2 regions of the Brevibacterium sp. MGP-B1 genome follow, and region 1 is predicted to be linked to the other one. Evidence: predicted binding sites of a transcription regulator. Region 1 holds the regulator's gene; the other holds the start of a gene.
The links. Region 1 encodes HspR, which represses chaperone genes until heat shock. Its sites were predicted from a motif close to AAGTTGAGTCNNNNNGACTCAACTT; they were not measured.
Positions count from the first base shown of each region.

Region 1 (14,806 bases):
CTCTTGGAGGAGCTTGCCTTGAGCGGATTCCGGTGTCCAGATGTTCGCGCTGGCTCCGGATCCTCCGCCCTTGGCCTTCTCGTTGAAGATCATGCCGGTGACCGGCTGCTTCGGGGCGTCGATGGCGGACTTGACCTCCTCGGCGCGGGTGCCGAATTCGTCGTTGACCTTCTTCGCCTCATCCTCGTGGCCGGTGATCTCACCGAGCTTGGTGGTGACCTCCTGCCAGTCCTTGTCGCCGTAGTCGATGACGACGGTCGGAGCGATGTCACTGAGCTGATCGTAGATGGCGTTTGCCGAGTCCTGGCCGGTCTTCGAGACCACGATGAGGTCAGGTTCCTCGGCGAGCACGGCCTCGACATCGGGGTCGCCCTGGTAGAGGGCCTTGAGGTCCTTCTCCTTCGCGACGTCGCTCCACTGCGTGAAGAAGCCTTGGTCGTCGGCAACGGGGGAATTGGGCATGGTGGCACCGGAGGCGGTGACCGGTGCGTCGACGGCGAGGAGGCTGCCGGTGAGAGTCACCGAGGTGGAGACGATCGATTCGGGCGCTTCGTCGATGGTCACTTCGTGGCCGGCGTCGTCCGTGATCGTCAGGGGCCATTGACCGTCGGCGGCGGTGTCGCCATCGCCGGAGTCGGAAGAGCCGGACCCGCCGCAGGCGCTGAGGCTGAGAGCGGTGGCGAGGGTGATTGCGGCAAATACGCGTGTGCTGCCGGGTTTGACGCGGGACATAGGGGACCTTTCGAGAATGTTCGCTTGCGAAGATGAGCCTAACCTAAGTAGGCCCGGGAAACTGCATTCGTGGTGCGATTCAGCGGAAGGTTCGGCGTGTCGAGTGGGGGTGAACACTTAGGGTAGGCTCAACTTCGTGAAATCGACTCTGAAGAATCGGGCTGTCGTTGTGGCCGCCTCAGCTCTGACCATTGCCCTCCTCGCTGCCGGCTGTGCCGCTGAAGACGACAAGGGCGCCGATGGGGCCGCCGGCAACAAACACGTTGCGACCGGAGGCGAGGCCTTCGGGACTGCTGATGAGGAGACTGCGAAGCTCGGCAGCGATGCCGAGGCCGGGGTCTTCCCGCGGACGGTCAAGCATGCGAATGGCACCACGGAGATCGAGGCGAAGCCCGAGCGCGTCGTCGTCCTCGACACGGGAGAGCTCGACGATGTCCTGTCGCTGGGCATCACGCCCGTCGGCATGGTGACGACCGAAGGCACCAGCCCGGTGCCGAGCTACCTCGAAGACCAGGTCAAGGGAGTCGAGACGGTCGGCACGATTCAGGAGCTTGATCTCGAGAAGATCGCTTCACTCGAACCCGACCTCATCCTCGGCAGCCAGCTGCGCGCCGACAAACTCTATGACGAACTCGACTCCATTGCTCCGACGGTGTTCTCGATCCGTCCAGGGTTCCCGTGGAAGGAGAACTTCCGCCTCGTCGGTGAGGCGATGGGCATGGAAGACGAGACGACGAAGGAGCTTGAGGAATACGCTCGCGAGGTTGGAGAGCTCAAGGACTCCGTCGACGGCGATCCGACGATCTCGCTCGTGCGCTTCATGCCTGATCGCCTCCGCCTGTATGCGAATCAGTCGCTCATCGGAGTCATCCTCCACGATGCCGGGTTCAAACGTCCGAAGAACCAGGACGTCGACGAGCTCGCCGTCGAGATCTCTGCGGAGAACCTCGACCAGGCGGCCGGCGACTATGTCTTCTACACCAGCTACGGTGATCCGGAGGCGACTGGGGAGAAGAAGGCGCTCGAGTCGAGCCAATGGAAGGGTCTCGATGCGGTCAAGGACGAAAAGGCCATCCGCGTCAATGACGATGTCTGGTTCCTCGGACTCGGTCCGACCGGGGCCGGCCAGATCCTCGACGATCTGGAGGACCGCCTCGGCGAGTGATTCTCCGAGAGACTTCGCAGTGACGGCGAAGATTTCGCCTCTATGCTGACTCTCATCATCTGACTCGGAGAGGTCACCATGGGATCAGCAGCCCCTGCGAGAGGCGACGACGGGTGCGTCGGGGAACTCGACCGTAACGCAGGAGGGCGCGAATGCGGCGGCTCATCGGGCAGTGCTGGCGCGACTCCTCTCGTTGTCGTCGCCGGGGTTCCCGGGGCAGGTAAGACCGAAGCGCTCAGAGTATTACGGGGCCGATCGCCTCGGGTACGGTCGGCGGACCCGGAGGGCATGCGACGTCGGCTGCGTCAGCGGATGCCGTGGTTGCCGTACGCGCTCGTTCGACCGATTCTTCACACGATTGCCCACCTCCGCGTGCTTGCGCTCATGCTCAACAAGGGTCGCGGACCGCTGGTCGTCCATGATCCGGGCGCCCGCCGGTGGAGTCGCCGACTCATTGTGAGCCTTGCAGGAATTCTCGGATATCGACCGATGATCGTCTTCATCGATACGGATCGAGATTCCGCGCTTCGCGGTCAGGCACAGCGGAAGAGGGTCGTCAGACGACGCGCCTTCGACCGACATTGGAGGCGCTGGGTCGAACTGCGCGAACGCATCCTTCGTGGTGACAGCCTCGGTGACGGTGAACCCTGGGATCGTGTCGTGCTGTCGCGTCGGGACGCTGTTGTCGATGATGTTCTCGGCCTGCTCGATACCGCAGCAGCAGTCTGAAAAGAATAGTTTCTTTCCCGCCGGAATAAAACCATCCTCAGCAAAGTTGAGTCTGGTGTACGCAACTTTGATGAGGCCGACTTGACGGTCGGAACCTCGAAGAGAATACTTGAGTCCGGTTGGCTCAATGTGTGCGGTCGAGTGGTTCTGACTCAAGAACCGGAGCCGCCCGATCGCACACATTCGAGTCGCAGGAACTCACGATCTGTAAGGAGAGAAAACTATGGCACGTGCAGTCGGAATCGACCTCGGAACCACGAACTCCGTCGTCACCGTCCTCGAGGGCGGCGACCCGAAGGTCATCGCAAACGCGGAAGGCGGTCGCACCACCCCGTCCGTCGTCGCAGTCAACAAGAACGGCGACTCCCTCGTCGGTGAGATCGCCAAGCGCCAGGCCGTCACGAACATCAAGAACACCGTCGCTTCGGTCAAGCGCCACATGGGCACCGACTGGTCCACCGAGATCGGTGGCAAGAAGATGACGGCCCCCGAAGTTTCGGCCCGCATCCTCCAGAAGCTCAAGCACGACGCCGAGGAGTACCTGCAGGAGAAGGTCACCGACGCGGTGATCACCGTTCCCGCATACTTCAACGATGCTGAGCGCCAGGCAACCAAGGACGCCGGTGAGATCGCCGGCCTCAACGTCTCGCGCATCATCAACGAGCCCACCGCTGCCGCTCTGGCCTACGGCCTCGAGCGCGGCAAGGAAGACGAGCTCATCCTCGTCTTCGACCTCGGTGGCGGTACCTTCGACGTCTCCCTGCTGGAAGTCGGCAAGGACGAAGACGACTTCTCCACCATTCAGGTCCGTGCGACCTCCGGTGACAACCGCCTCGGCGGTGACGACTGGGATCAGCGCATCGTCGACTGGCTGGTCGAGCAGGTCAAGAACAACTACGGCGTGGACCTGACCAAGGATGCCACCGCTCTGCAGCGCCTCAAGGAAGCCGCAGAGCAGGCCAAGAAGGAACTGTCCTCGGCCACCAGCACGAACATCTCGCTGCAGTACCTGTCGATGAGCGAGAACGGACCCATCCACCTGGATGAGACCCTCACCCGTGCGAAGTTCGAGGACCTGACCAAGGACCTCCTCGAGCGCACCAAGGCTCCGTTCCACGCAGTCATGAAGGACGCCGGTGTCTCCGTCAGCGACATCGACCACGTCGTCCTCGTGGGCGGTTCGACCCGTATGCCCGGCGTCTCCGCCGTCGTCACCGAACTCACCGGTGGCAAGGAGCCCAACAAGGGCGTCAACCCCGATGAGGTCGTCGCCATCGGCGCCGCCGTTCAGGCCGGTGTCCTCGTGGGTGAGCGCAAGGACGTCCTGCTCATCGACGTCACCCCGCTCTCGCTCGGACTCGAGACCAAGGGCGGCGTGATGACCAAGCTGATCGAGCGCAACACCCCGATCCCGACCAAGCGTTCGGAGACCTTCACCACCGCTGAGGACAACCAGCCCTCCGTGTCGATCCAGGTCTTCCAGGGTGAGCGTGAGTTCACTCGCGACAACAAGAACCTCGGCACCTTCGAGCTGACCGGTATCGCTCCGGCTCCGCGCGGTGTGCCGCAGATCGAGGTCGCCTTCGACATCGACGCCAACGGCATCGTCCATGTGTCGGCCACCGACAAGGGCACCGGCACCGAGCAGTCGATGACGATCACCGGCGGTTCGGCACTGCCGAAGGAAGACATCGACCGCATGGTCCGCGAGGCCGAGGAGCACGCAGAAGAGGACAAGAAGCGCCGTGAGGCTGCCGACGTCCGCAACAATGCGGAGAACCTCGCCTACCAGACCGAGAAGCTGCTGACCGACAATGCCGACAAGCTGCCGGAAGAGCTCAAGACCGAGATGCAGGGCGATGTCGACGCCGTCAAGGAAGCCCTCAAGGGTGAAGACGACGACGCCGTGAAGAGCGCCTACGACAAGCTCGTGGAGAACCAGCAGAAGATCGGCGAAGCCATCTACAGCCAGCAGGGCGGTGCCGAAGGCGCCGAAGCTGCCGGTGAAGGCGCAGCCGATGCGAGCGCAGACGACGATGTCGTCGACGCCGAAGTTGTCGACGATGAGGATGAGGAGAAGAAGTAATGACTGCCGAGGGCAACGACAAGTCGTCCGAGGAGCCAGGCTTCACCTTCAGTGACAAGCGCCGGGTCGATCCGAACACCGGTGAGGTCCGTCCCGAGGCCGACGCCCAGTCGGCCTCGGCCGGGGCCGGCGAGGAGCCGACCGCGGACCCGAACGCCGAACAGGCTGCCGCAGCCGATGCCAGCGACCTCGGCGTGGACATCCCGTCCGATGCCTCGGGTCTCGAGGACATCGAGCCGGAGGCCGAGCCCGAACCGGGTTCGGAGGCTGCGGGATACCTGGCCGACCTCAAGCGCATCAACGCCGAATATGCGGCCTACCGGATGCGCGCCGACCGTGAACGTGAGCGTGCGGCGCTCGGCGGCACGATCAAGGTCGTCGAGGCCCTGATCCCCGTGCTCGACGAGGTCAAGCTCGCTCGCGACAACGGCGATGTCACCGGGCCTTTCGAGACCCACGTGAACAAGCTGGTCGAATCGCTGAACAAGCTCGGCGTCGAACAGTACGGAGAGGTCGGCGACGAGTTCGATCCGAACATCCACGAAGCGCTCATGCAGCAGCCTTCGGATGAGGTCGAGAATCCGACGCTCTTCCTGGTCATGCAGCCGGGCTACCGGATCGGGGAGCGCATCATCCGCGCCGCCCGCGTCGGTGTCCAGCAGCCGGAGGACTGAGCAGCGATCATGATCGCCGAGGCGGTCGCCCGCCCCGCACGCCGGTTCACCGACGTACGGGGCCGGGAACCGCCTCGGCGGCGGTCCGGATCTTCGGGGCATTGCCCCGGGGGTGCGGATTGTGAGAGGACAAGTGAATACCCTGATGACAGGATTGATTGGAAGGAAAGGAGGTGCCAGGTGAATACCGGACCTCAGAATGATTGGTTCGACAAGGACTTCTACAAAACCCTCGGCGTCTCCAAGGATGCTTCCGATGCCGAGATCAAAAAGGCTTATCGCAAGCTCGCGCGCAAGTATCACCCGGACGCCAACCCCGGTGATGAGAAGGCCGAGGAGAAGTTCAAGGAGATCGGCCAGGCCCACCAGGTGCTCTCCGACAAGGAATCCCGGGCCCAGTACGATCAGGTCCGCGCCATGGGCGGCGGTGCCAGGTTCAGCGCCGGTTCCGGCGGACCCGGCGGGGCTGCCGGCGGCGGATTCGACGACGTGTTCTCCGACCTCTTCGGAGGCGGCGGACGCACCCGGACCCGCACGACCTACGGCGGTGGGGGAGATGTTCCCCCGGACCTGGCGGATCTGCTCGGCGGATTCGGCGGAGGCTTCGGCGGTGGCGGCGGCTATGGCGGCTACCAGCCTCCGGTCAAGGGCGGCGACATCAAGTCGAGCACGACGCTGTCGTTCACCGAAGCCATCGACGGGGCCTCGGTGAAGCTGAACATGCCCGGCGGGAAGCCGCTGACCGTGCGCACCCCGATCGGGGTCAAGGACGGACAGAAGATCCGCCTGGCCGGCAAGGGCAAGACCAGCCCCAACGGAGGCGAGCCCGGTGACGTCATCCTCACCGTGCACGTGAGCCCGCACCCGGTCTTCACCCGCGATGGTGACAATCTGCGGATGGATCTGCCGATCAGCTTCGACGAGGCGGCCCTCGGCGCCGAGGTCAAGGTGCCGACCCTGGGCGGAATGCCCGTCAAGGTCAAGGTCGCACCGGGGACACCGTCGGGACGGACCCTGCGCGTGCGGGGCAAAGGTGTGAAGACGAAGAAGGGCACCGGCGATCTGCTGGCGACAGTCGAGATCGTGGCGCCGAAGAACCTGTCCAAAGAAGCCAAGCAAGCGGTCGAGTCGTTCAAGGCCGCCACCGAAGGTGAGGATCCACGCGCCGGCTTGCTGGACAAAGCCAAGGCCAGTTGAGGTGGTGAATCACAATGCACATTTCATCTAGTGCGGCGGTGTATGTCATCTCGGTGGCCGCGGATCTGGCGGGCATGCACCCGCAGACGCTGCGGCAGTATGACCGACTGGGTCTCGTCACTCCGGAACGCACTGCGGGCCGGGGCAGGCGTTATTCCGGGAAGGACATCGCCAAGCTGCGACTGATCCAGCAGCTGTCGCAGGACGAGGGAGTCAACCTCGTCGGGATCAAGAAGATCATCGACCTGCAGAATCAGGTCGATGCGCTCAGGAGCCGCAACGAGGAGCTTGAGGACGAGGTTCGGGCACGCCGGTCGGCACAGGAACGCGATGCGCGCGTCTTTGCAGCCGGCACCGTGGGCGGAGACGTCGTCTCGATCTCAAGGGGACGACGCCCACAGGGTCGCCCTGAACCGGGAGCCCTGGTGCTGTACAACCGGTACCGACGCGGCTGAGCCTGACGAGGCCTGACTGGGACGCTGAGAACGGCGCCGAGGCGGAGTGCGAACCGAACTTTCGGTGCGCACTCCGCCTTTTCGCGTTACTCGACGAATCCAGTTCATTGCGGCGCAGAAAAGTACAGGTGCTGTGCGACACTGACTCTGTGAACGAGAAAGAGATAGTTCGACAAGTCGCCGACAGTGCTGATTCGGCGGCTCAGGAAGCCGCGGACAGCCGCTGGTTCGAGCGGGTTGCCCGTGCGGGCTTCATTGCGAACGGACTGGTCCACGCCATCCTCGGTGCGACGGCCGTGACCATCGGACTGGGGCAGGGCGGCGGCGAAGCGGACCAGGCGGGAGCGGTCGGGCAGATCGCTTCACAGCCCTTCGGCATGGTGCTGATCGTCATCTGTTTCCTCGGCTGTGCGCTGATGGCGTTGTGGTGCTTGGTCAACGCGTTCTTCGGCTCGTCGTCGCTGCGCGGTGCCGGAACTCGCGACCCGCAGGAGAAGCACGGGAGGAAGCAGTGGATCGACTTCTTCTCAACGGTCGGTTCTGCCATTGCCTATGTGGTGGTTGCCGCGACTTTCTCCCAATTCGTCTTCGGCGGAGGACCGGACTCGGGCAAGGCGAGCTCTCAGGCCTCGACGACCGTGGCGAAGGCCCCGGGCGGACTGTATATCCTCATGGCTGTCGGCGCCGTGATTGCGATCATCGGCATCGTGTTCTGCATCAATGGTCTGCGCCGGAAGTGGAAAGATGAGCTTCGTCGGCCGCGTAGCGCGTTCACCCGCTTCCTCGTCGGGTTCACCGGTGTCGTCGGGTATCTGGGAAAAGGCGCGACGCTGCTGTCGGTGGGCACCCTCATCGTAGTGTCCGCGGCGGCCGGTGATCCGGAGGAATTCACCGGAATCGACGGTGCGCTCAAGGGTATGCGAGATCAGCCGTTCGGGCCGTATCTGCTGTTGGCAGTCGGCCTCGGCCTGGTCCTCTACGGAGTCTTCCTCGCTCTGCGCTCGAGGTACGACCGCATGGATTGAGCTGTAGTCTGCCCGGCTGCAGATGGTTGGCCGCTGATGTTTGGCCGCTGAGATACGAAGATGGGCGCGAACCCAACTGGGTTCGCGCCCTTCTTCGACTCACGCCCGGCTCAGTCGAGCCGGCACGCTCTCAGGTCAGTGGCTATCAGATCTCAGCGGGATCCTGGGCGACCTTCTTGCGACGCATGGTCATGGCGACTGCGACTCCACCGATGAGGAGGAGGCCGGCGCCGCCGACGAGGCCGGTCAGCTCGGTACCGGTGCGGGGCAGGTCGCCGCCGTTGCCGGCATCTCCGTTGTCGCCATCGTCGTTTCCGCCGTTGCCGTCTTCATTGCCGTCGCCGCCACCGGCGTTCGGATCTTCCTCGACCGAGAAGTCACCGGTGAGCTCGTCATCGCCGCAGGTGACGGTGACGTCGTAATCGCCGACGTAGGCCGAGGCGTTGGAGGCGCTGGTGCCGTAGACGTTGACGTTGGCCTTGCCTTCGTCGTCAGCCTGGACGGTCTTGTCGAAGGCGGTGACGCTCGACTCGCCCTTGGGGTTGACGAGGAAGCGGACATCTTCACCGGGTTCGCAGTTTTCGACGGCGAGGGTGACGCCCTTGTCTTCCTTGACGAAGTCAGCAGGCGTGATCGACTCGGGGGAGACGGTCAGCTTGGCTTCTTCAACCGGAGCGGTGGGCTCTTCGGTCTCGTCTTCGGTGATGACGAAGGCCTGGGCCGGGGAGTTGGTTTCGGACTCCTGGTCGACGCCCCAGACGGAGTAGTCGCCGGCCGGAAGCGCTTCGTCGCCCTCGAACTTCAGGGTTGCGGAGATCTTTCCTTCGTCGTCGGCTTCGACTTCCTTGGTCGCGAACGGCGACGTTGCGTTGCCGCCGACGACGGTGACCTTGCTGTTCGGGGTGAAGCCCTCACCGGTGACCTTGATGCCGTTCTTTGCGAACTCGCTCTCCGTGAACTTGTCGGCGTTGAGCGAGACCTTCGGGTCGACTTCGGGAGCCTCGGGCTCGTCGGTGTCGTCGACGACGGAGAAGCTCAGCCCGTCATAGGTGCGCTCCTCGCCATCGCGAGTGATCGTGACGGAGAAGTCAACCGTACCGTTCTCAATGTCCTCGGCGGGCTGAGTGGAGTAGATGTTGTATTCGAAGGTATCGCCCTCAGCCGTGCCGGCTTCGCCGGTGAGAGTGTCCGAAATCTTGTCGCCGGCTTCAAGGCCGGTGATCGTGACGACGATTCCCTTTTCCTTGTTGGCGAGATCTTCGGCGGTGATTTCCTTGGGAGAAGTCGTCACCTTTGCGTCGATAGCCTGCGCTTCAGCTTCAGGTGATTCAGACGGAGTGCTCTCCTGGGTGTCGCCGGAGTTCTTGACGACAGTCTGCGAGTAGCTGTCCGAACCGGGGGCAGCGATGACTGGGGATGCGGCCAGGCCGGTGATGGCGATGGCCACCGCGGGGGCGAGGGCGAGCTTCTTCATGTATTTCCTTAGAAAATTACAGCTGGGTGTGAAGTATTACGAATGTAACAGTAATGCAACATTCACCACACGCATAGTTGTGTTCGTTTTGTTCAGTGCTGGCTTCGGCCCTGTTGCAGAGTTCATTCTCCATTCATCCTGAACACCCGATTCGTCACAGACTGCAGAACAGAAGGAGGGGCGGCTCAGCGAGTGCTGAGCCGCCCCTCCCTTTCGATTCAGGCTGTCCGCCGGGCTCGGATCAGAAGCTCGTCGGAGTCTGTCCGAACTTGTTCTTGCGGCCGGTCAGCGCGATCGCGGCACCACCGACGAGGAGGAGCAGGGCTCCCGTCGTCAGTCCACCGAGGTCGGCACCGGTGCGAGGCAACTGGCTGCCGTCATCTCCGCCGCCGTTGCCGGCATTGCCGTTGTCTCCGCCGTCAGATCCGCCGCCGTTGGCGCCTTCAGTGACCGTGAAGGAGTCCTTCATGGTGTCATCGCCGCAGGTCGCGGTCGCAGTGTACGCACCGACGTAGGCCGAGACATCTGAGGAGGTGCCGAAGACGTTGACGGAGGCATTGCCTTCGTCGTCAGCCTTGACGGTGTTTTCGTAGGCCGTGACGTTGATGCCCTTCGGGTTGACCTCGAAGTGGACGTCTGCGCCGGGTTCGCAGTTCTCGACGGCGAGGGTGACGCCCTTCTTCTCGTTGGCGAAGTCCGCCGCCTCGATCGTCTTCGGTGAGACCTTGAAGGTCGCCTCGGCGGGAGCCTCGGTCTCACCGTCGTCTTCGCCGACAACGTTGATGTTGCCGTTGAGAGTCTCCGACTCGGTGCCTTCCCGGTCGATGGTGACGGTGAACGGAACCTTGCCGACCTCGAGGTTCGCGGGGTTGCCCTCGTACCAGAGGTGGAGCTTGTAGTCACCGTCAGCCTCTGCGGTCTCACTCTTGCCGGTGAGTGAGTCGGTGATCGTGTCGCCCTTCTTCACGCCGGAGACGGTGACTGTCACGCCCTTGTCCTTGTTGGCGAGGTCCTCGGCGGTGATCTCCTTAGGATCGACCTTGAGCGAAGCGTCGATCGGATCGACGGCGTCCTCGTCTTCGTCGGTGACGGTGACCTCGACGGAGTTGCTGGCGGTGCTGGTCTCATCGTCGATGAAGGTCAGCGAGTAGGTGCCGGCTTCGAGAGATTCGGGAGCGGTCACAACGCCATCGACATCACCGTTCTCGTCAGCGCGCAGTTCGTCAGCCTGCGGTGCGGCGGCACGCTGCGTTGAGACGGCCTCGCCCTGAACGCTGATGGTGCCTCCGGGAGAGAACCCGGATCCGCTGAACTTCAGCCCATCCTTCTTGAAATCCTCGAGGGAGATCTCCTTCGAGTCGACCTTGACGGTCGGGTCGACCTCTGAGTCTTCGGTGATAGTGAAGTCTTGAGCTGGGGAGTTGGTCTCGGACTCCTGGTCGACACCCCAGACCGAGTAGTCGCCGGCCGGAAGCGGTTCGTCGCCCTCGAACTTCAGGGTTGCGGAGATCTCACCGTCGGCGTTGGCTTCGACTTCCTTGGTCGCGAATGGCGACGTTGCGTTGCCGCCGACTACGGTGACCTTGCCATTCGGGGTGAAGCCCTCGCCGGAGACCTTGATGCCGTTCTCGGCGAAGTCGCTCTGCGAGATCTTGGCGGTGCTGAGCGAGACCTTCGGGTCGACCTCGGGCGCCGAGAGGAGGCTGACAGTACCGTTCTCGGTGGCCGACGGTGTGGCTGCACGCTGCACCTGGACTGCGAAGGAAACCGACTCCTGCGAGACCTCCGAGGAGGAGCGCAGCTTCAGAGTCGCGGTCGACCCCTGAGCGGTGACGGCCGGACCGGTCAGTCCGGACTTGGCGGCGACCTTGTCGCCCTTCTCGAGGCCGGTGACCTTGACGGTCACACCGTCCTCGTGGAGCTCCTCGGCGGTGACTTCACCCGAGGTGACCTGCACCGAGGCGTTGATGGGGTTGGCCTTGTCCTCGGACTTGTCGTCGTCGTTGGAGTCCTTGTCCTCGTCCTTGGGGGCAGGAGCGGGCTTCGGATCGACCTTCTTCGGAGGCGTCTTTGCCTCGTCCTTCTTATCCGCTTTCTCCTCGGCGGCCTTCTTCTCGTCCGCCTTCTTCTTGTCAGTGGCTTTCTTGGCAGCCTCGGCCTTTTCCTTGGCCTTCTTGTCGGCTGCCGCCTTCTCTGCAGCTGCCTTCTTCTCGGCTTCAGCCTTCTCAGCCGCGGCCTTCTTGGCCTCTTCCTTCTTCTTGGCTTCGGCCTTTTCGGCTTCAACCTTCTTCTGCTGGTCGGCCTTCTGCGTGGACGCCGCCTGGGCAGACGTCGATTCCGCAGCAGCGACCGGGCTGGCGACAAGCCCGGTGAACGCGAGCGCGACTGCCGGCGCGAGGATGATCTTCTTCATTGGAGTGCCTTCAATCTCTGTGGCGAGGGGTGTGATACGGCACTCATCCTAGGTTCTAAGGGTTTTCCAAACTATTTCTGTACGTTTTGTTCAGGTTTAAAAGCGGTAACACTTAGGTGAATTCCTTTAACCGTTTCGTGACCTACTCGTCGGTAAAAGAATGGCTGTCAGTGCCGCCTCGGCGAAAGGACGCGTCGGCCGCGCGAATTCAGCGGTTCCGAACTAGACCGGCCACGCCTCGGCGCGGATCTGCTTGCGCTGTTCGACGGTGGGCACGCGGACGGTCAGGGCGGAGGGGTCGACTTCCATCTCGAGGTAGGACGACTGTCCCAGCGGGTCCCCGTCGATCTGGATATCGACCTCGTCACCGGCTTCGATGACGACCTTTCGGCACTTCCGGATGTTCGTGTGCAGCCCGCGCGAGGCTCGGCGGCCGGCGATCGATGCGAGCACGCCGACCCACTGGCCGAGGTTCTTCGGGCTGACGATGAGCACGTCGAGCATGCCGTCGTCGATGACGGCCTGCGGCAGCAGCTGGATGCCTCCCTGCAATCGGCCGCAGTTGCCGCCGAGCACCGAACGCACCCTTGCCGAAATCCGATATTCGTCGTCGAACGTGACCTTGACATGACTGGGTTTGCCGGTGAGCTTCCGCGATCCCGCCTCGACGTAGGCGAGCCATCCGAGGCGGGCCTTGAGATCGTCGTTGGTATCGGCCATGACCGCGGCGTCGAAGCCGAGTCCGGTCATCACGGTGAAGACATGGGTATCGCCGTCGGGGGCGATCTTCGCCTTCCCCACGTCGATCTCCCGGTTGCGACCCCACAGGGCGATCCGCAGCGCCCACTCCGTCTTGTCGAGGACGAGATCGATATTGCGGGCGAGCAGATTCCCGGTCCCCAACGGCACGATCCCCAGCGGAGTGGAGGTTCCCGCCAGCGCCGAGGCGACCGCGCGGATGGTGCCGTCCCCGCCGGCGGCGATGACGACGTCGACCCCCTCGTCGAGGGCACGGACCGTGGCCCCCTCACCGGAATCCTCGGGGGTGGTCTCGAGCACGAGCGGAGGGTTCCATCCCTCGAAACGACAGATCGCCTCGGCGGTGGCGGCCAATTTGCGCACATCGGTCTTCGTGGGATTGACGATGAGCGCGGCACGGTATCTGGCCGCATCATCGACCGCCTCGTCGGAGAGGTTCGCCGGGTGGGCGTAGCGTCTCATCGTGTTGAGCGTGCGTCGCACGCCGTTGCGGCGGCCGATGAGGAACGCGGCCACGAGCACGGCGAGGGCACCGATGACGATGACCCATGTCATCAGGGGGTCCAACTCGATGATCATGTCCCAAATCTACAGTGCCCCGGTCGTGTGCAGGCTGAGTGCCGAATATCGAAAACACGCCCGGCCCGTTAAGCTGAGAGGGTGATCGATCTAGCGCTTCTCAGAGACAACCCGGCCCTGTTCAAGGCATCGCAGGAGGCTCGCGGGGCATCCGTCGAGCTCATCGACGAGGTCATCGCCGCCGATTCCGCTCGTCGTGCGGCCATCACCGCCTTCGAAGACGCACGTGCGGATCAGAAATCCTTCTCCTCTCAGATCGCGAAGGCGCCGAAGGAGGACAAGCCGGCACTCATCGCGGAGGGCAAGGCGAAGTCCGAGGCCGTGAAGTCGCTGTCCGCGGAATCCGAAGAAGCCACTTTCGCCTTCGACCAGCTCGTGTCGAAGGTCCCGAACCTCATCATCGACGGCATCCCTGCCGGCGGCGAAGAGAACTTCGTGACGCTCAAGACCGTGGGCGAACCCCGCGACTTCACCCCGGACGGCTTCGAACCGCTCGATCATCTCGAGATCGGTGAGAAGCTGAAGGCCATCGACACTCAGCGGGGAACGAAGGTTTCCGGATCGCGTTTCCACTACCTCACCGGTTTCGGCGCGAAGCTGGAGATGGCTCTGCTCAACCTCGCCCGCGACGTCGCCGAGGAGGCCGGGTTCAGCCCGACCATCACCCCGACCCTGGTCCGTCCCGAGGTCATGCGCGGCACCGGGTTCCTCGGTGAGCACGCCGATGAGGTGTACCGTCTCGAAGCCGACGATCTGTTCCTCGTCGGCACCTCCGAGGTGCCCCTGGCCGGCTACCACATGGACGAGATCATCGATCTCTCCGACGGTCCGCTGCGCTACGCCGGCATCTCCTCCTGCTACCGCCGCGAGGCCGGCTCCTACGGCAAGGACACCCGCGGAATCATCCGCGTCCACCAGTTCCAGAAGGTCGAAATGTTCGCCTACGTCCCAGTCGAGGATGCCGAAGCCGAACACGAGCGGATGCTGTCGCTGCAGGAGAAGATGCTCGGACTGTGCGAACTGCCGTACCGGGTCATCGACACAGCTGCCGGCGACCTCGGTGATTCGGCTGCCCGCAAGTTCGACTGCGAAGCCTGGGTGCCGACGCAGGGCACCTACCGGGAACTGACCTCGACGTCGAACTGCACGACGTTCCAGGCACGCCGCCTGCAGATCCGCGAACGCCGCGACGGATCGACCCGCCCCGTCGCCACCCTCAACGGAACCATGGCCAACACCCGCTGGCTGGTGCCGATCCTCGAGAACCATCAGCAGGCGGACGGTTCGGTCACGGTGCCCGAGGCACTGCGGCCCTACCTCGGCGGGATGACCGCACAGGGACCGGAAGGACCGCGCTACTGAGCCTGTGCCGGGACGCGGGGAACTGACCGTGCGGCGGAACTCGGCGGGACTCGGTTGGGTTCGGTCGCCTCGGCGCCGGGAAGAACGACGACAAGAAGATTCACGCATACGTTGGGAGACACATTGACCCCGCACCTCATCGCACTCGATGTCGAC
Region 1 covers NZ_CM173407.1:2,919,628-2,934,433, reverse strand. Annotated here, with positions in the region: gene fepB (Fe2+-enterobactin ABC transporter substrate-binding protein) at 1-732, opposite strand, end outside; gene AC3CD9_RS13440 (ABC transporter substrate-binding protein) at 869-1,897, shown strand; gene AC3CD9_RS13435 (AAA family ATPase) at 1,976-2,626, shown strand; gene dnaK (molecular chaperone DnaK) at 2,850-4,712, shown strand; gene AC3CD9_RS13425 (nucleotide exchange factor GrpE) at 4,712-5,386, shown strand; gene AC3CD9_RS13420 (DnaJ C-terminal domain-containing protein) at 5,567-6,583, shown strand; gene AC3CD9_RS13415 (heat shock protein transcriptional repressor HspR) at 6,598-7,038, shown strand; gene AC3CD9_RS13410 (DUF1206 domain-containing protein) at 7,188-8,063, shown strand; gene AC3CD9_RS13405 (lipoprotein 17-related variable surface protein) at 8,209-9,537, opposite strand; gene AC3CD9_RS13400 (hypothetical protein) at 9,779-11,950, opposite strand; gene AC3CD9_RS13395 (diacylglycerol/lipid kinase family protein) at 12,173-13,288, opposite strand; gene serS (serine--tRNA ligase) at 13,370-14,650, shown strand; gene AC3CD9_RS13385 (HAD family hydrolase) at 14,762-14,806, shown strand, end outside.

Region 2 (14,806 bases), 1.7 Mb from region 1:
AGGCGTGCCGCCGGATTGTCCTGGGGACGCGGCTGAGTCCGCGAGAGCATGAGACCGTCACCGGCAGCGCCTGCCGCACCGGCTCCGCCGGCGGAGAACGTCGCCTGCCACAGTCGTCGCTCGAGGCTCGGACGCTGCCCATCGGGAGCAGGGTAGAGACCGTGGTCGGTGGGCAGCCGGTCGCCTGAGAACAGTGTGCGCAGGGTCGTGAGGTTGTCGGCGAAGACCTCACGACGCTCATCGAAGCTCGTGCCGAAGGCGGGGAACGACTTCGGGTTCCCGCCCGAGCCCAGACCGATCTCGAGGCGACCGCCGGAGAGCTCGTCGAGGACGGCGGCGTCTTCGGCCACGCGCACGGCATTCTCCATCGGCAGGGTGATGATCGCGGTGCCCAGAGAGATTCGGGTGGTGCGGGCTGAGGCGTGGGAGAGGAAGACGAGTGGGGAGGGCAGTCCGCCCTCTGCCGCGGAGAAGTGATGCTGGGCGACCCAGGCCGAATGGAAGCCGAAGTCCTCCGCTGCCTCGATCTGTTCGAGGGCGAAGCGATACCGGTCTGCGGCGGGGGCGTCTTCGAGCAGGCGGGTGAAGAATCCGAGCCTCGGTCCGCCTACCTGAGTATCGGTCGCCTGAGCGTCGGTGGGTTGAGGGGTCATGGTTCTCAGCTTTCTGCTGCTGCGGTGAGCAGGGTCGGGGTTGCCGGTCGATTGTTCGCAGGCGCTGCAACGGCCGACAGCGTCGCGGGACGGGGGATCGCCTCGAGCAGAGTGCGGGTGTAGACAGAGCTGGGGCGAGTGAAGATCTCTTCGGTCGCGCCGTCGTCGACGAGGTGTCCGTGCGACATCACGGACACCGTATCAGCGATCTGGCGGACGACGGCGAGATCATGGGTGATGAAGACGTAGGTCAGACCGAGCTCCCTCTGGAGCTCGTCGAGCAGTGTGAGGATCTGCGCCTGCACGGTCACGTCGAGAGCCGAGACAGCCTCGTCGAAGACGACGAGTTCGGGTTCGACGATGAGGGCGCGGGCGATCGCCACTCGCTGCAGCTGTCCGCCGGAGAGTTCGGCGGGACGCCGGTCGAGGAAGTCGGCAGGCAGCGCCACCCGGTCCATCGCTTCGGTCACGAGCCGCGGTCGGGAGGCGCGATCGCCGAGGCGGAAGTTGCGCAGAGGCTCCGTCAGGGTCGACCGGATCGAATGCTTGGGATCGAGAGCGGAGAACGGGTTCTGATGGACGAGCTGCACGGTTCGCCGGAACTCCCGCAGCCGCTGCCGTGAGGGACGACCGCGTCCGAGCTCCGCAGCATCGAAGTCACCGATGCGCACATGCCCGGACTGCGGGGTGAGGAACCCGGTCAGCGCCTTGCCCGTGGTGGTCTTGCCCGAGCCGGACTCGCCGACGAGACCGTGCGTGGTCCCGCGCACCACGGTGAAGTCCACCCCCTCGATGCCGGTGATCCGATCATCCGTACGGTCGAAGACATGGGTGAGCGATTCGACGGAGACGAACGGGTCTGCGGACTCCCTGGTCGCCTCGGCGCGGGCAGTTCGCGCCTTCGTCTGCAGTGCGGGAGCATCGGCGATGAGGCGGGAGGTGTAATCGGTGGCCGGGTCGGAGAAGACCCGTCCGGCCGGCCCCGATTCGACGATGCGTCCGCCCTGCATGACCACGACCTCGTCGGCGCGTTCGCCGGCGACGGCGAGATCGTGGGTGATGAAGAGGATGCCCATCCCGGTCTCGGCGCGCAGTTCGTCGAGGAGGTCGAGGACCTGCTTCTGGACGGTGACGTCGAGGGCGGAGGTGGGTTCGTCGGCGATGAGCAGGCGCGGGCGTAGCGCGACGGCAGCGGCGATGAGCACACGCTGTCGCATTCCACCGGAGAGCTCATGCGGGAACTGGTCGGCCCGCTTCTCCGGCTGGTCGATACCGACCCGGTCCAGCAGCTCGATGACCTGGGCGCGAGCCTCGGCGCGGCCCGCGCGACGATGGATGCGCAGCGCCTCGGCGACGGATTTCCCGACTGTCTGCAGCGGATTGAGCGAGGAACCCGGGTCCTGCGGGACGTAGCCGATCTGCGATCCGCGCACACCGCGCCAACCGGAGGTGCCCAGGCTGAGCAGATCAACCTCGCCGAGGCGGATCCGCCCGGCCGCGACCCTGGCCGAGGAGGGAAGGAGACCGATGACGGCGTTCGCCGTCGTCGACTTCCCCGAACCGGATTCCCCGACCACGGCGGTCATCGAACCGGGACGGACCACGAGATCGAGCTCGCTCACGGCCGGGGCCGCGGAGCCGCCTCGGTGGGAGTAGTCGACGGACAGGCCGTCGATGCGCAGCAGTGAGGAGTCGGTCATGATGTCACCTTTCGCAGGGTGTTGCCGATCTGGTGGGTGGCGAGCACGATGGCCATGACCACGAGGCCGGGCAGCACTGTCAGCCACCAGGCGGTGGCGACGAAATTGCGGCTTTCAGCGATGATGAGTCCCCATTCCGGGGTGGGCGGCGGGGTGCCGTAGCCGAGGAACCCGAGCGTGGAGATCTGGAGGATCGCCGAACCGACCTGGAGGACCGCCAGCGAGAGCACGGGAGAGATCGAATTCGGGAGGATATGGCGAGTGAGGACGGAGAAGAAGGTGCCGCCGGAACCGTAGGCCGCGGCCACGAAGTCGCTCGTATTGATCTGCACCGCCTGTGACCTGGCGAGACGCGCAAACTGGGCGATGGCGGTGACGCCGACGGCGATGGCCGCGTTGATCGTGCCGAAGCCGAGGACCACGACGATCGAAAGGCTGAGCAGGATCGCGGGGATGGACAGCAGCACATCGATCAGGCGCATGAGCACATCGTCGACGAGCCCGCGCCGGGTGCCGGCGATCAGTCCGATCGTGGTGCCGACGATCAGTCCGACGCCGACGGCCACGAGCGCGGCCAACAGGGACTGGGAGGCGCCGTAGACGACTCGGGTGAAGGCATCCCTGCCGGTCTGGTCGGTGCCGAACCAATGCTCGAGACTCGGTGCCAGCAGGGCAGGGGTGTCTCCGCCGTCGTTGGGGTCGAAATGGGTGAACAGGCCGGGGACCAGGGCCCAGGCGATGGCGATGAGCAGAACCAGAGCGGAGACGATGGTCGCCGGGGAGAGCGCGGCGCGTGCCCGGCCGCCGCGTGCGCGCCGGGTCTCGGTGCCCTGGTCGCGGGTGAAGACGATGCTCATGAGTTCTTCTCCTTCGTCTCGTCATCCCAGTCGAGGTCGACGCCGACGCTGGCCGCGGATGCCGTGAGAGCGCGACGTGTGGGTTCGTCTTGGCTGCGCAGGGTCCTGCCCGCCGAGGAGGAGCTGCGTTTCGTGCGCAGCCGGACGTCGATGACGGGGTAGAGGAGGTCGACTGCGAGGTTGATGATGACGTAGCCGAAGGTGGCGATGACCACGACGGCCAGCAGGATCGGATTGTCCCGGTGGGTGACCGCTTGGGCGGTGATGAGTCCGATGCCGTTGCGGCCGAACACGGTTTCGGTGACCACTGCGCCGGCGACGAGTTCGCCGAAGACGAGCCCGATGATCGTCAGCCCCGGCAGCACCGCATTGCGGGCGACGGTGTGGACGAGGATCCACAGTTCGGAGGCGCCCTTCGCGGTGGTGACCTTGACGAAGCCGGAGGCCTGCACCTCGGTGATGGAGCGGATGAGCACCTGGGCGATCGGGGCCGAGAGCGGAACCGCCACGGTCAGGGTTGGCAGCACGAGCGCCTCGGCGGGGCCGGGATCGACGACTGAGACGACGCCGAGCTGGAAGGAGAAGACCTGGATGAGCAGGATCCCGAGCCAGAACACCGGGATGGAGATGAAGAGACTGGGCACCGAGTCGAGGACCCGGCGCACCCGAGCCGTCGGCCCGGTGGACGGTCCGAAGGTGGCGAAGACGGCGATGATCACGGCGAGGACGAGGGCGGTGACGAACCCGGAGGCCGCGAGCACCGCGGTCGACGGCAGAGCCGCAGCGATGATCGTCGACACGGCCGCGCCGGTCTGGACCGAATAGCCGAAGTCGCCCGTGAGGAACCCGGTGAGGCTGAGGACGTAACGCGACCACCAGGAGTCGTCGGCGCCGGTGGCCTCACGGATCTCAGCGATCTGGTCATTGGACAGACCCAGCGCCGGATCGGCGAAGCGGGCAGTGACGCCGTCGCCGGGGATGAGGCTGAGCAGGATGAACGCCGCGGTGAACGCGAGCAGCAGCACGAGGACCGCTTGGCCCAGGCGCAGGAAGAGGTAACGGGTGTCGAGGATCATTTCTCTCCTGCCAGCCAGGTGCTGTAGAAGTCGGGCCGTCCCACGGGTTCGGTGGCGAAGCCGTGGACGCGGCGGCGGAAGGCGAAGACCTGCGGCTCCTCGAAGAACGGCAGCACATAGGCCTGGTCGACGAGGTAGTCCTGGACCGCCTCGGCGGCCTGCTGGCGCTTCTCCTGGTTCGGTTCGGACGCCAGAGTCTCGAGGAGTTCGTCGACCTTCGCATCGACCGAATCGTCGTCGGCGTCGGGGCGGTCGGCTCCGTTGAGGAAGACATCGCGGTTGACAGACGAGTAGTTCGAGCGCAGGTTGTCGAAGTCGGCGCGGGCGACCATGGAATGGTAGATCTGCACGGTGTCGAGTTCGAGGGCGTCGAGGGTCTGCTTCGATTGGTCGCCGGGATTGATCGACAGGCGCACGCCCACACGGCGCAGCTGCTGTTGGATGAGGGTCTGGACCTCGTTCGACCGCGGCTGCGGCAGAGCGATATTCACCGTCAGCGCCAACGGCTGCCCGTCTTTGACACGAAAGCCCTGCCCGTTGCGCTCACTCCACCCGGCCTTGTCGAGGAGGCGGTTCGCCTTGTCCGGGTCGAAGTCCCACGACCCCGACTGGTCGACATACCCCATGGCGCCCTTGGCCAGCAGACCGGTGGCCAGCGGGTAGTTCGGGGTGAAGAGCTTGTCGACGATCTCCTGGCGATCGATGGCGGCGATGAGCGCTCGCCGGACGTCGATATCGGCAAGCAGGTCGTGGCGGAATCGGAAGTTGATGCTGTTGTTGATTCCGTTCGTCGCCTTCGCATAGAGGCGCAGCCCCTGCTCGGTCACACGGGACTCATCCGGTGCTTGGACGTCGCGGACGCCGTCGGCCTGCCCGGAGAGCACGGCTCCGATGCGCACGGAGTATTCGTTGTTGGTCAGATAGTCGATGCCGTCGAGGTGGGCTCGGCCCTGGTGCTTCAGATGCGGGGGAGCCCAGTCGTAGTCTTCGCGGGCACGGACTGAGAGCTTCGTGCCGATGGTCTCGGCCGTGATGTGGAAGGGCCCGCAGGTGTGGATCTGCGTGGCTCCGCCCGGGCCGAAGCCTTCGGCGTCGAGGTCGAGAGTGGAATCGGCGAGCAGTCCTGCGTTCATCGTCGACGTCGCCTGCGCGAAACCGGGGGAGGGGGCGGAGAAGTGGAACCGAACCCGATGCTCGTCGAGGACTTCGCTGCGCTCGTAGTTCGAGATCTGCTCGGACACCGGCAGCGTGCGTGCTTCGTCGCCGCGACCGAACAGGTCGAAGTTCTTCGCCACGTTCTCAGGTGTCAGCGGTGAACCGTCAGAGTAGGTCACGCCCTCACGGATGGTGAATGTGTAGGTCGTGGCATCGGCGTTCGTCTCCGGCAGTTCGGTCGCCAACCACGGATAGAGCTCGAGTGTCTTCGGATCCTGCCACAGCAGGCGTGCGGAGATGTTGTTCATGATCCCGCCGTTGGGGTAGAAGCCGACCGACGGCGGGTAGAGCAGGGTCCAGGTCTGGGGTTCGAAGTAGGTGAGCACTCCACCGCGGACGGGTTCGCCCTCGGCCAGCGAACCGGAGTCGTGGGGTGTGCAGGCGCTGAGGGTGAGCAGAGCGCCGAAACCGAGACCGAGGCTGAGGACCGAACGGCGGTCGAGGCGGCGCTGAGTCAGACGCGCGGAGGCGGAGAGACGGTCCGGCATGGAAGAGGTCCTTCGGGCAAGTGGGATGGAACAGAGGGAGATGAGTGTGATAGTTCAACAATATGCGGACATCGCAGGTGCCGTTGACGGCAGACAGAGGCGGTGTCCGGCATGGAGCCCGAAGTGGATGTGCATGCCATGAGTAAAGCGCATCCGTGCAATCACCGTCAATCCGGGGCTTAATATTGAGACATGTTGAACAGTGCGGAATTCGATCATCTCGTCATCGCCGTCCCAGATCTGCAGAAATATGTTGAGCAATGTGAGGGTCGTCTGGGGGTGAGTGCGGTCGACGGCGGTGCCCATCCGGGCTTGGGAACGGCCAACGCACTACTCGGACTCGAGCTCAGCGACGAACTCTCCGATTCGCTGGGACTCACACGACAGAGCAGTCCGAACCCGCTGACGTACCTCGAGATCCTCGGCCCCGATCCCGAGCAGGACCCTGCGCTGGCGGCCACGCGGTTGGCCGGGATCACCGCGCCGACCGTGCAGAGGTGGGCGATCCGTCCGGACGATTTCGACGGCTTCGTCACGGCCGCTGCGCTGTCACGGGAACCGCGCGTCCGCCTCGGCGAGGTCCATGACATGACCCGGCGCAGACCGGACGGAACCGTTCTCGACTGGCGTCTGACCAGGCGCGCCCCGCTGCCGTGGTCGGGGATCCAGCCGTTCCTCATCGACTGGAAGGACTCCGAGCATCCCGCGATGCAGGAGATGCCGTCGGTTCGGCTCGAGCGCCTGTGGGCCACCAGCGACGACCCGGATACGGTCGGGGAGGTCCTCGACTTCTTCGGCATCGGACTCGACATCATTGCCCTCGATGTCGAAGAAGGGGAGACTGAGGGCCTACACGCTCATCTGAAAGGTCCGGGTGGATCATGGACTCTCTGAACACCATTCCCGCACAGCTCGACCACCTCATCATCACGGTGCCCGACCTCGACGCCGGGGTCGCCGCCGTGGAAGAGGCCACCGGGCTGCGCGCGGTTCCCGGCGGTTCGCACCCGGGACGGGGGACCGCGAACTATCTGCTCGGACTCGCCCCGACGGATTGGCCGGACGGAGCCCACACCTACCTCGAGATCCTCGGCCCCGACCCGCAGCAGGAGCCGCCCGCCGACGGCACTCTGCCGCTCGACGCGCATCTGGCCACCGAGCCGACCCTGCAGACCTGGGCCATCCATCCGCCGGCGTTCCTCGCGAAGATCGCGGCCGCGAACACCGCAGGCATCGACTTCGGCGAGGTCCAGGACATGGCTCGCGACACCGCCGAGGGCGATCGCCTCGAATGGCGACTGACCACCCGTTCCCCGCTGCCGCATGAGGGTGCACAGCCGTTCCTCATCGACTGGGGCGAATCCGTCCATCCCGCTGAGGCGGCCCTGCCGACCCTCGAACTGCTCGATTTCCGTGTGGAATCGCCGGAGCCCGAGGCGGCGCGGCAGGTGCTCGAGGTGCTCGGGGCCGGTGACACTGCGGTGGTCGAGGGGCCGGACTGTCGTCTGCGTGCCAGGTTGCGCGGGCCCGGCGGCGTGCTCGAGTTCTGACTTCGCCGAAAAACAGGCTGAGTGTCGAGACACGGGTGTGTGCGCACGTTTCTCGACACGTAACCCGTTTCTCGACGGATCGGCAGGAGATAGACTCACAGGCGTGCTCAGTCGAACCCGTCTCGCCTCCCGTCCACGCCTCCGCACCCTGACCTCGCTTGTCGCTGTCTCGCTGCTCGTCGGACTGAGCGCCTGCGCGCCCGCCGCCGACGAAGAGACGCGGCCGACTCCGAAGGCGGCCGAAACGCAGGCCGCCTCGCCGGACCCGAGCGACTCAGCCGAGGCCAAGCCGAGTGAGTCGCCCACGCCCACCGAGACCGCAAGCGTGGAAGACGCGGGAGCGGCCGGAGTCAGCGAAGACGATATCGACGATCATGGCAGTGGCAAATGGGACCGGCCGAAAGAGGAGACCGGGCCGAACCGCGACGAGGGCAAAACCTTCAAGGTGGCCCTGCGCGTCGAGGACAACCTGCCCATCGACGTCGATGAGGCCGGCGACTTCATCATCAAGACCCTGCAGGACGAACGCGGCTGGCAGGACATGGACGACGTCTCCATCGAGCTCGTCGATGAGGGTCAGGACACGATGATCTCCATCGCCAGCCCCGATACCGTCGACGAGATGTGCCTGCCGCTGCGGACCCTGGGCAAACTCTCGTGCCGCAACGGACCCAATGTCATCCTCAACGCCAAGCGCTGGGTCTCTGCCACCGAAGAGTTCGACGATATCGTCCAGTATCGGCAGTACCTCATCAACCACGAGGTCGGTCACGCTCTCGGCCATGGCCACGAATCCTGCCCCGGACCAGGCAAGACCGCACCGCTCATGCAGCAGCAGACGAAGGGCCTGCAGGGGTGTGAGCCGAACGGATGGCCCTCGAAAGGCTAGTTCCGCGACAGTCGCGGACAGACTCCGGCCGATACAGCGCAGGCCCCGCAATTGCGGGGCCTGCGCTGTCATTGCGTGGACGTGCGTATCAGTGCTTGGGCGAGCGGGGCCGCAGAGAGTAGTCTCCGGCACCCTGCGTGGCCTTCTCGTACTCGATCTCATCGCTGACGGAGCTCGCACCGGACGGGGTCAGCGATCCAGGCTGTTCGACGACGGCGATGCTGTCGGTCGCGACGACCTCACGCTGATGGTCCGTCGGGGCGCCCGCATCGATCTTCGTGGCCAGGGCCTTCTCGCGAACGAACATGAGGATGACTGCCGCGATGATTCCCAGCGGGCAGACCCACAGGAAGATCGGCACGAGTGCATCGCTGTAAGCATTGACGATGATCGAATGGATCGGATCGGGCAGCGACTTGACCACTTCGGGGGTCAGTGAGTTCGACCCCGTGCCCTTCATCGCCTGGGCACCCTGGGGTCCCAGGGACTTGATGCCGTCCTCGAGGTTCGACGCCAGCCGCGAGGTGAAGAGCGAACCGATCAGCGACATGCCCAGCGTGCCGCCGATCTGCCGGAAGAAGTTGTTCGACGCCGTCGCCGTGCCGACCATCGCCACCGGGAACGAGTTCTGGACGATGAGCACGAGCATCTGCATCGACAGCCCCAGGCCGAGGCCCAGCACACACAGGCAGCCGATGACGACGAGAACGTTCTGATCGGCCGTGACGAAGGTCCCCATGAGGAAAAGGGCGACGCCGACGATCGCGCTGCCGAGCACCGGGTACCACTTGTACCGTCCCGTCTTCGAGACGACGAAGCCGATGATGACCGAGCTCGGCAGCATCACGGCCATCATGGGCACCATGAGGAGACCGGCCTTCGTCGCCTCGATCCCGTGGGCCATCTGCAGGAACGTGGGCATGTACGAAAGGACGCCGAACATGCCGATGGCGATGCACATGCCGGCGATCGTGCAGAGGACGAAGTTCGTGTCCTTGAACACGAACATCGGGATGACGGGTTCGGGAACAGCCTGTTCGACGAACACGAAGACGACGGCGCTGATGACGGCGATGGCGATGAGTCCGATGATGATCGGATCGTCCCAGTCGTACTGATGCCCGCCCCACGAGGTCGTGAGGATGAGTGCCGAGGTGAATTCGGCGATGAGGATCATTCCCGCGACATCGACATGGCGTTTGACCGACCGATCCGACTTGGGGACCTTGAGGAAGAGGATGGCGGCGATGAGCGCGAGCACGCCGAACGGAAGATTGAGAGCGAATGTCCAGCGCCAGCCCGGACCCTCGGTGATCCAGCCTCCGATCAGCGGTCCCGCCACCGAGGTGACCGCGAAGTTCGCCCCCATGATGCCCATATACGGGCCGCGTTTGCGCGCCGGCACAACCGCGGCGATGAGAGCCTGCGAGAGGATGATGAGACCGCCGCCGCCGAGGCCCTGAATGACGCGTGCGGTGATGAGGACGGCCATGTTGTGGGCCAGGAAGCCGACGATCGAACCGAGGATGAACATGCAGATGGCGAAGATGAAGATCTTCTTCCGGTTGAACGAATCGCCCAACTTGCCGTAGATCGGCATCATGATCGTCGACGCCAGCATGAACGCCGTCGAGACCCACAGCATCTGGTCGACGCCGTTGAGGTCACCGACGATGGTCGGCAGGGCCGTGGCCAGCATGGTCTGGTTGAGCGAGAACATGAACATTGCCAGCATCAGGCCGGTGAATAGCAGGATGACCGACGAGGTCTCGATCTCCGGCTCCTCCTCGGCGCCGTGCTGCTTCTCGGCAGCGGGCTCGGTGGCGGTAGTGGTCATTTCAGCCTTTCTAAGAGGGTCAGGAACAGTTCGATCGAGGAGGTGAACGCCTGGTCCACCCGTTCGTCGTCCAATTCGTGTTCGGTGTCGAATCGCGCGGAGGCGAAAGCATGCTCGAGCGGGATGCTGCATAGCTGCGCGAGCATCCGCGTGGCCCGTGCGGCGGTGTCGTCATCGGCAAAGGTGATTCCGCGACGTTCGATCCGCCGGCGGATGCCGGTGATGATCTGCTCGGAGTAGTGCCGCTTCGTCTCCATGCTGAGCATGCCGAGGTGCGGATGCCGAGCCTGGATCGCGCGCAGCTTCTGCTTGTTCGCTGACCGCGGCAGCAGGAATTCGAACGCGGCGCGGATGGTGAAGGAGAGATCCTCCACCAGACGCTCGCGCCGGGGCTCGAAGTCCTCGATGAATCGCTGCAGAGCGTCGGCGATATCGTCAGAGGTCGTCAGTCCGACGATCGCCATCTCCTTGGTGGGGAAATAGTTGAAGAACGTGCGCGTCGAGACCTCCGCAGCTTCCGCGATCCGAGCCACAGTCACCTCGTCGAGTCCATGATCGAAGACGAGATCGACGGCCGCGGCGTGGATGGATGCGCGGCGCTCACGGGTCTGACGCTCGCGCAGGGATTCGGTCGGTTCGGAACTCACCAGAAAATTATGCACCTCTTGCAAATTTGCACCAAATGCAGAAATGCATTCAATGCATTTCTCGACGGTGATGTTGTTCACATTCCGTCGTCGGGCCGTCGACAGGTGGGAATATATGTCCGCATGCACCTGTTGATTGAGTCGTATACGCTCAACTTTGAAAGAGGAGGTCAGCTTTGGCCACATTCTTCGGACCCGCAGGCTCGGGCGGAGACTCGTTCGACGAGTTCCTCGCTCGTTTCCTCCAGGGACAGACCGGAGCCCGCCGAGGCCGTTCCGTCGACATCAACCGACTGCTGAGCAAGCGCAGCCACGAGGTCATCGAAGCGGCCGCGGAGTTCGCAGGACGACACGGTCAGTCCGAGGTCGACGCGCTCCACATCCTGCGCACCATGGTCGATTCCGAACCCGGAATCTCCGCCGTGCGCCAGGCCGGCGCCGATCCCGAGGCCATCGCCCATGCGATCGAGGAGCGCCTTCCGGCCAGCACCGACACCGAGGCGGATTCCACGCCCACACTGACCGGTTCGGCCCAGCGCGCCCTGCTCGACGCCTACCAGGTGGCGCGCGCCTTCGGGTCGACCTACATCGATCCCGAACACATGTTCTTCGCCTTCGTGCTCAACCAGGAGATGCCCGCCGGTCGGATCCTCGCCCAGGCAGGCGTCACCCAGGCTGCACTGCAGGCCGGTGCCGAGGCGGCCGAAGCCGCAGGCATGCACCCCGGCCAGGAGGCCGAAGGCGAGGACGGTCAGGAATCCGTGCTGGAGAAGTTCGGCACGGACCTCACCGAGCTCGCCGCCGTTGGCAAACTCGATCCCGTCATCGGCCGCTCGGAGGAGATCGAGCAGACGATCGAGATCCTCGCCCGCCGGACGAAGAACAACCCGGTTCTCCTCGGCGAGGCCGGTGTCGGCAAGACCGCGGTCGCCGAGGGGCTCGCCCAGGCCATTCACTCCGGAGAGGTGCCCAAGCAGCTGCAGGGCAAGCGCATCATCGCGCTCGATATGCCCGGAATGCTCGCCGGCACCCGCTACCGCGGTGACTTCGAAGAGCGCCTGACCGGAGCGCTCAACGAGATCGCCGATGACGGAGACATGATCGTCTTCGTCGACGAACTCCACACCCTCGTCGGTGCCGGCGGCAACGGCGAGGCGAACTCGATGGACGCCGGCAACATCCTCAAACCGCGTCTGGCCCGCGGCGATCTGCACATGATCGGCGCGACCACGCTCAAGGAGTACCGCACCATCGAGAAGGATTCGGCTCTCGAACGTCGCTTCCAGCCGGTGACCGTGGGTGAGCCGAGCGTCGAGGATGCGGTGACGATCATCGACGGGCTGAAGGACCGCTACGCGGAGTTCCACGAGGTCACCTACACCGCCGAGGCGGTCCGCGCGGCCGTGGAGCTGTCGAACCGCTACATCACCGACCGGTTCCTGCCGGACAAGGCTATCGACCTCATCGACCAGGCGGGAGCCCGGATGTCGCTCAGGCGCGGACCCGCGGTCGATATCGATGCACTCAAGCTCAATCTCTCCGAACTCGAAGCGGAGAAGAAGTCCGCTATCGAGGTCGAGGACTACGAGCGTGCCGGCCGTGTCCGCGATGAGATCAACGAGGTGACCGCCCGGATCGAATCTGCTGAGAATCCGGACGCGGAGGCCGCGAAGACCGCTGCCGCCGAGGCGATCATCGGTGAACAGGAGATCGCGCATGTGGTCTCCCGGGCCACCGGAATCCCGGCAGCACGGATGACGCAGAGCCAGAAGGCACGACTGGCGAATATGGAAGAGGTCCTCCACGACCGCGTGGTCGGACAGGACGAAGCCGTGACCGCCGTGTCGCGCGCAATCCGCCGCAGCCAGACCGGTATGGCCGATCCCAATCGGCCTATCGGCAGCTTCCTCTTCCTCGGCCCCACCGGTGTCGGCAAGACTGAGCTGGCGAAGGCTCTGGCGCAGACCCTGTTCGACGACGAGTCGGCCATGATTCGCTTCGATATGAGCGAGTTCGGCGAACGCCACACGGTGTCCCGCCTCGTCGGTGCTCCTCCCGGCTACGTCGGCTACGACGAGGCAGGGCAGCTGACGGAGAAGGTCCGCCGTCGCCCGTATTCGGTCATCCTCCTCGACGAGGTCGAGAAGGCCCACCCGGATGCGTTCAACCTGCTGCTGCAGGTCCTCGACGACGGACGACTCACCGACGGCCAGGGCCGCACGGTCGACTTCCGCAACACCGTGGTCATCATGACCTCGAACCTCGGTTCCGAGTTCATGTCCGGTACTCCGCTGGGCTTCGCTTCCGGGGCTGCGGGAGACGCGGAGAAGGATCTCAAGGCCAAGGTCATGGGTCGCCTCAAGGAGTTCATGCGGCCGGAGTTCATCAACCGCATCGATGACACCGTGATGTTCTCGCGGCTCGATCGCGAGCAGCTGCGGTCCATCGTCGATCACCAGCTGGCCGCGTCGAAGCAGCGCCTCGAGGCTCAGGGCATCGCCCTCGACGTCTCGGCAGAGGCTCTCGACTGGCTGGCCGATGAAGGCTACGAACCCGAGTTCGGTGCCCGTCCGCTGCGTCGCGCGATCCAGCGCGAGCTCGACGATCGCATCGCCGATCTCCTCGTCACCGAGGCGGTCGATGAGGGCGGCACCGTGCGTGCCACTGTCGAAGGCGGCGCACTCAAGGTCGTGGCCGGCACCCTCCCGGAGCCGATCATCGCCTGATCACCGAGGCGGCCCGGCACCGGCCGTCGCCACAGAGCCCGGGGCGGAGGATTCTCATCCTCCGCCCCCGGGCTCTTTTGTGTTCCTGATTCAGCCCGACACCGCGGTGGTCGCCTCGGGCTGGGGGTCGTTCGCTCCGAGGATGCGGTTGAGGACGAGTCGTTCGCCGAGCGTCCACGTGGTCGTCGTCGCCAGATAGAGCGCAGCGGCCAAGGGGACGAAGAGTGCGAAGATCGCCGTGAGGAACGGCATGAAGCTCAGGGTCTTCATCACTCCTGACAGATCCGGCATCGCCGGAGCATCTGCCCCGTTCTTCGCCGGGGGAGCGGTCGGAGTCTCGGGTGTGGCCGGGGTGAGCAGGTGTCGGGAGAATCCCGCGACGACGGCGATGAGGACGACGAGGATGAGGTAGACCGTGATAGCGGTGCCGGTCAGATCGCCGGTGCCGAGCAGTTTGACGAAGCTCGTGCTCAGCGGCAGGCCGAAGAGCGTATGCCCGAGCAGCTCATTGGCATGCCCGCCGATCGTCGCATTGATGAAGAGACCGTAGACCGCCATGAGCACTGGGGTCTGTGCCAGCACCGGCAGACATCCGGCAAAGGGGGAAGCATTCTCCTCTTTGTACAGCTCCATGAGCTTCTGCTGCATGAGCTCGGGCTTGTCTTTGTACTTCTTCTGCAACTCGCTGATCTTCGGCGCCAGTCGTTTTCGAGTGATGCCTGCCCTGACCTGGGACACCCCGACGGGGACGAGCACGGCGCGGACCAGGACGGTGAGCACGATGACGGCCAGGGCGGCACTGAAGCCGCCGGCGAGTGGTTCGAGAATGTCGCTGATCCCCGTGACCACCGTGTAGGCGGCCTCGACGAGCAGGCGGATGGGCAGGAATTCGTAGATGTTCACGGGTGAGTGTCCTTCGGACAGGGCGCACTGAGGCGCGGTTGAATGGGCCGTTGAAGGCCATCACCGTGACAATTGCCCGCGCCGAGGCGGGGGAGGCGTTCCGTGCGGAACAGGTCGTTCAGGCGATGGCGTGAACGACGGTAGAGGGGGCTCTGGGCAGGGCCGTACCTGGAGTTCCGGGCTCTTCCGGCATGCGGAATTCGCGGATGCTTCGGCGCGTGCCCGGCAGAGACGGCGGGCGCGCCGACAGCGAGAGCACACGCAG
Region 2 covers NZ_CM173407.1:222,060-236,865, forward strand. Annotated here, with positions in the region: gene AC3CD9_RS00945 (putative FMN-dependent luciferase-like monooxygenase) at 1-653, opposite strand, end outside; gene AC3CD9_RS00950 (dipeptide ABC transporter ATP-binding protein) at 659-2,353, opposite strand; gene AC3CD9_RS00955 (ABC transporter permease) at 2,350-3,210, opposite strand; gene AC3CD9_RS00960 (ABC transporter permease) at 3,207-4,286, opposite strand; gene AC3CD9_RS00965 (TIGR04028 family ABC transporter substrate-binding protein) at 4,283-5,989, opposite strand; gene AC3CD9_RS00970 (VOC family protein) at 6,182-6,883, shown strand; gene AC3CD9_RS00975 (VOC family protein) at 6,871-7,539, shown strand; gene AC3CD9_RS00980 (DUF3152 domain-containing protein) at 7,643-8,428, shown strand; gene AC3CD9_RS00985 (DHA2 family efflux MFS transporter permease subunit) at 8,517-10,265, opposite strand; gene AC3CD9_RS00990 (TetR/AcrR family transcriptional regulator) at 10,262-10,912, opposite strand; gene AC3CD9_RS00995 (ATP-dependent Clp protease ATP-binding subunit) at 11,089-13,638, shown strand; gene AC3CD9_RS01000 (YidC/Oxa1 family membrane protein insertase) at 13,729-14,541, opposite strand; gene AC3CD9_RS01005 (hypothetical protein) at 14,660-14,806, opposite strand, start outside.
Region 2: the regulator HspR is predicted to act here: its motif matches at 11,046-11,070, upstream of AC3CD9_RS00995 (ATP-dependent Clp protease ATP-binding subunit).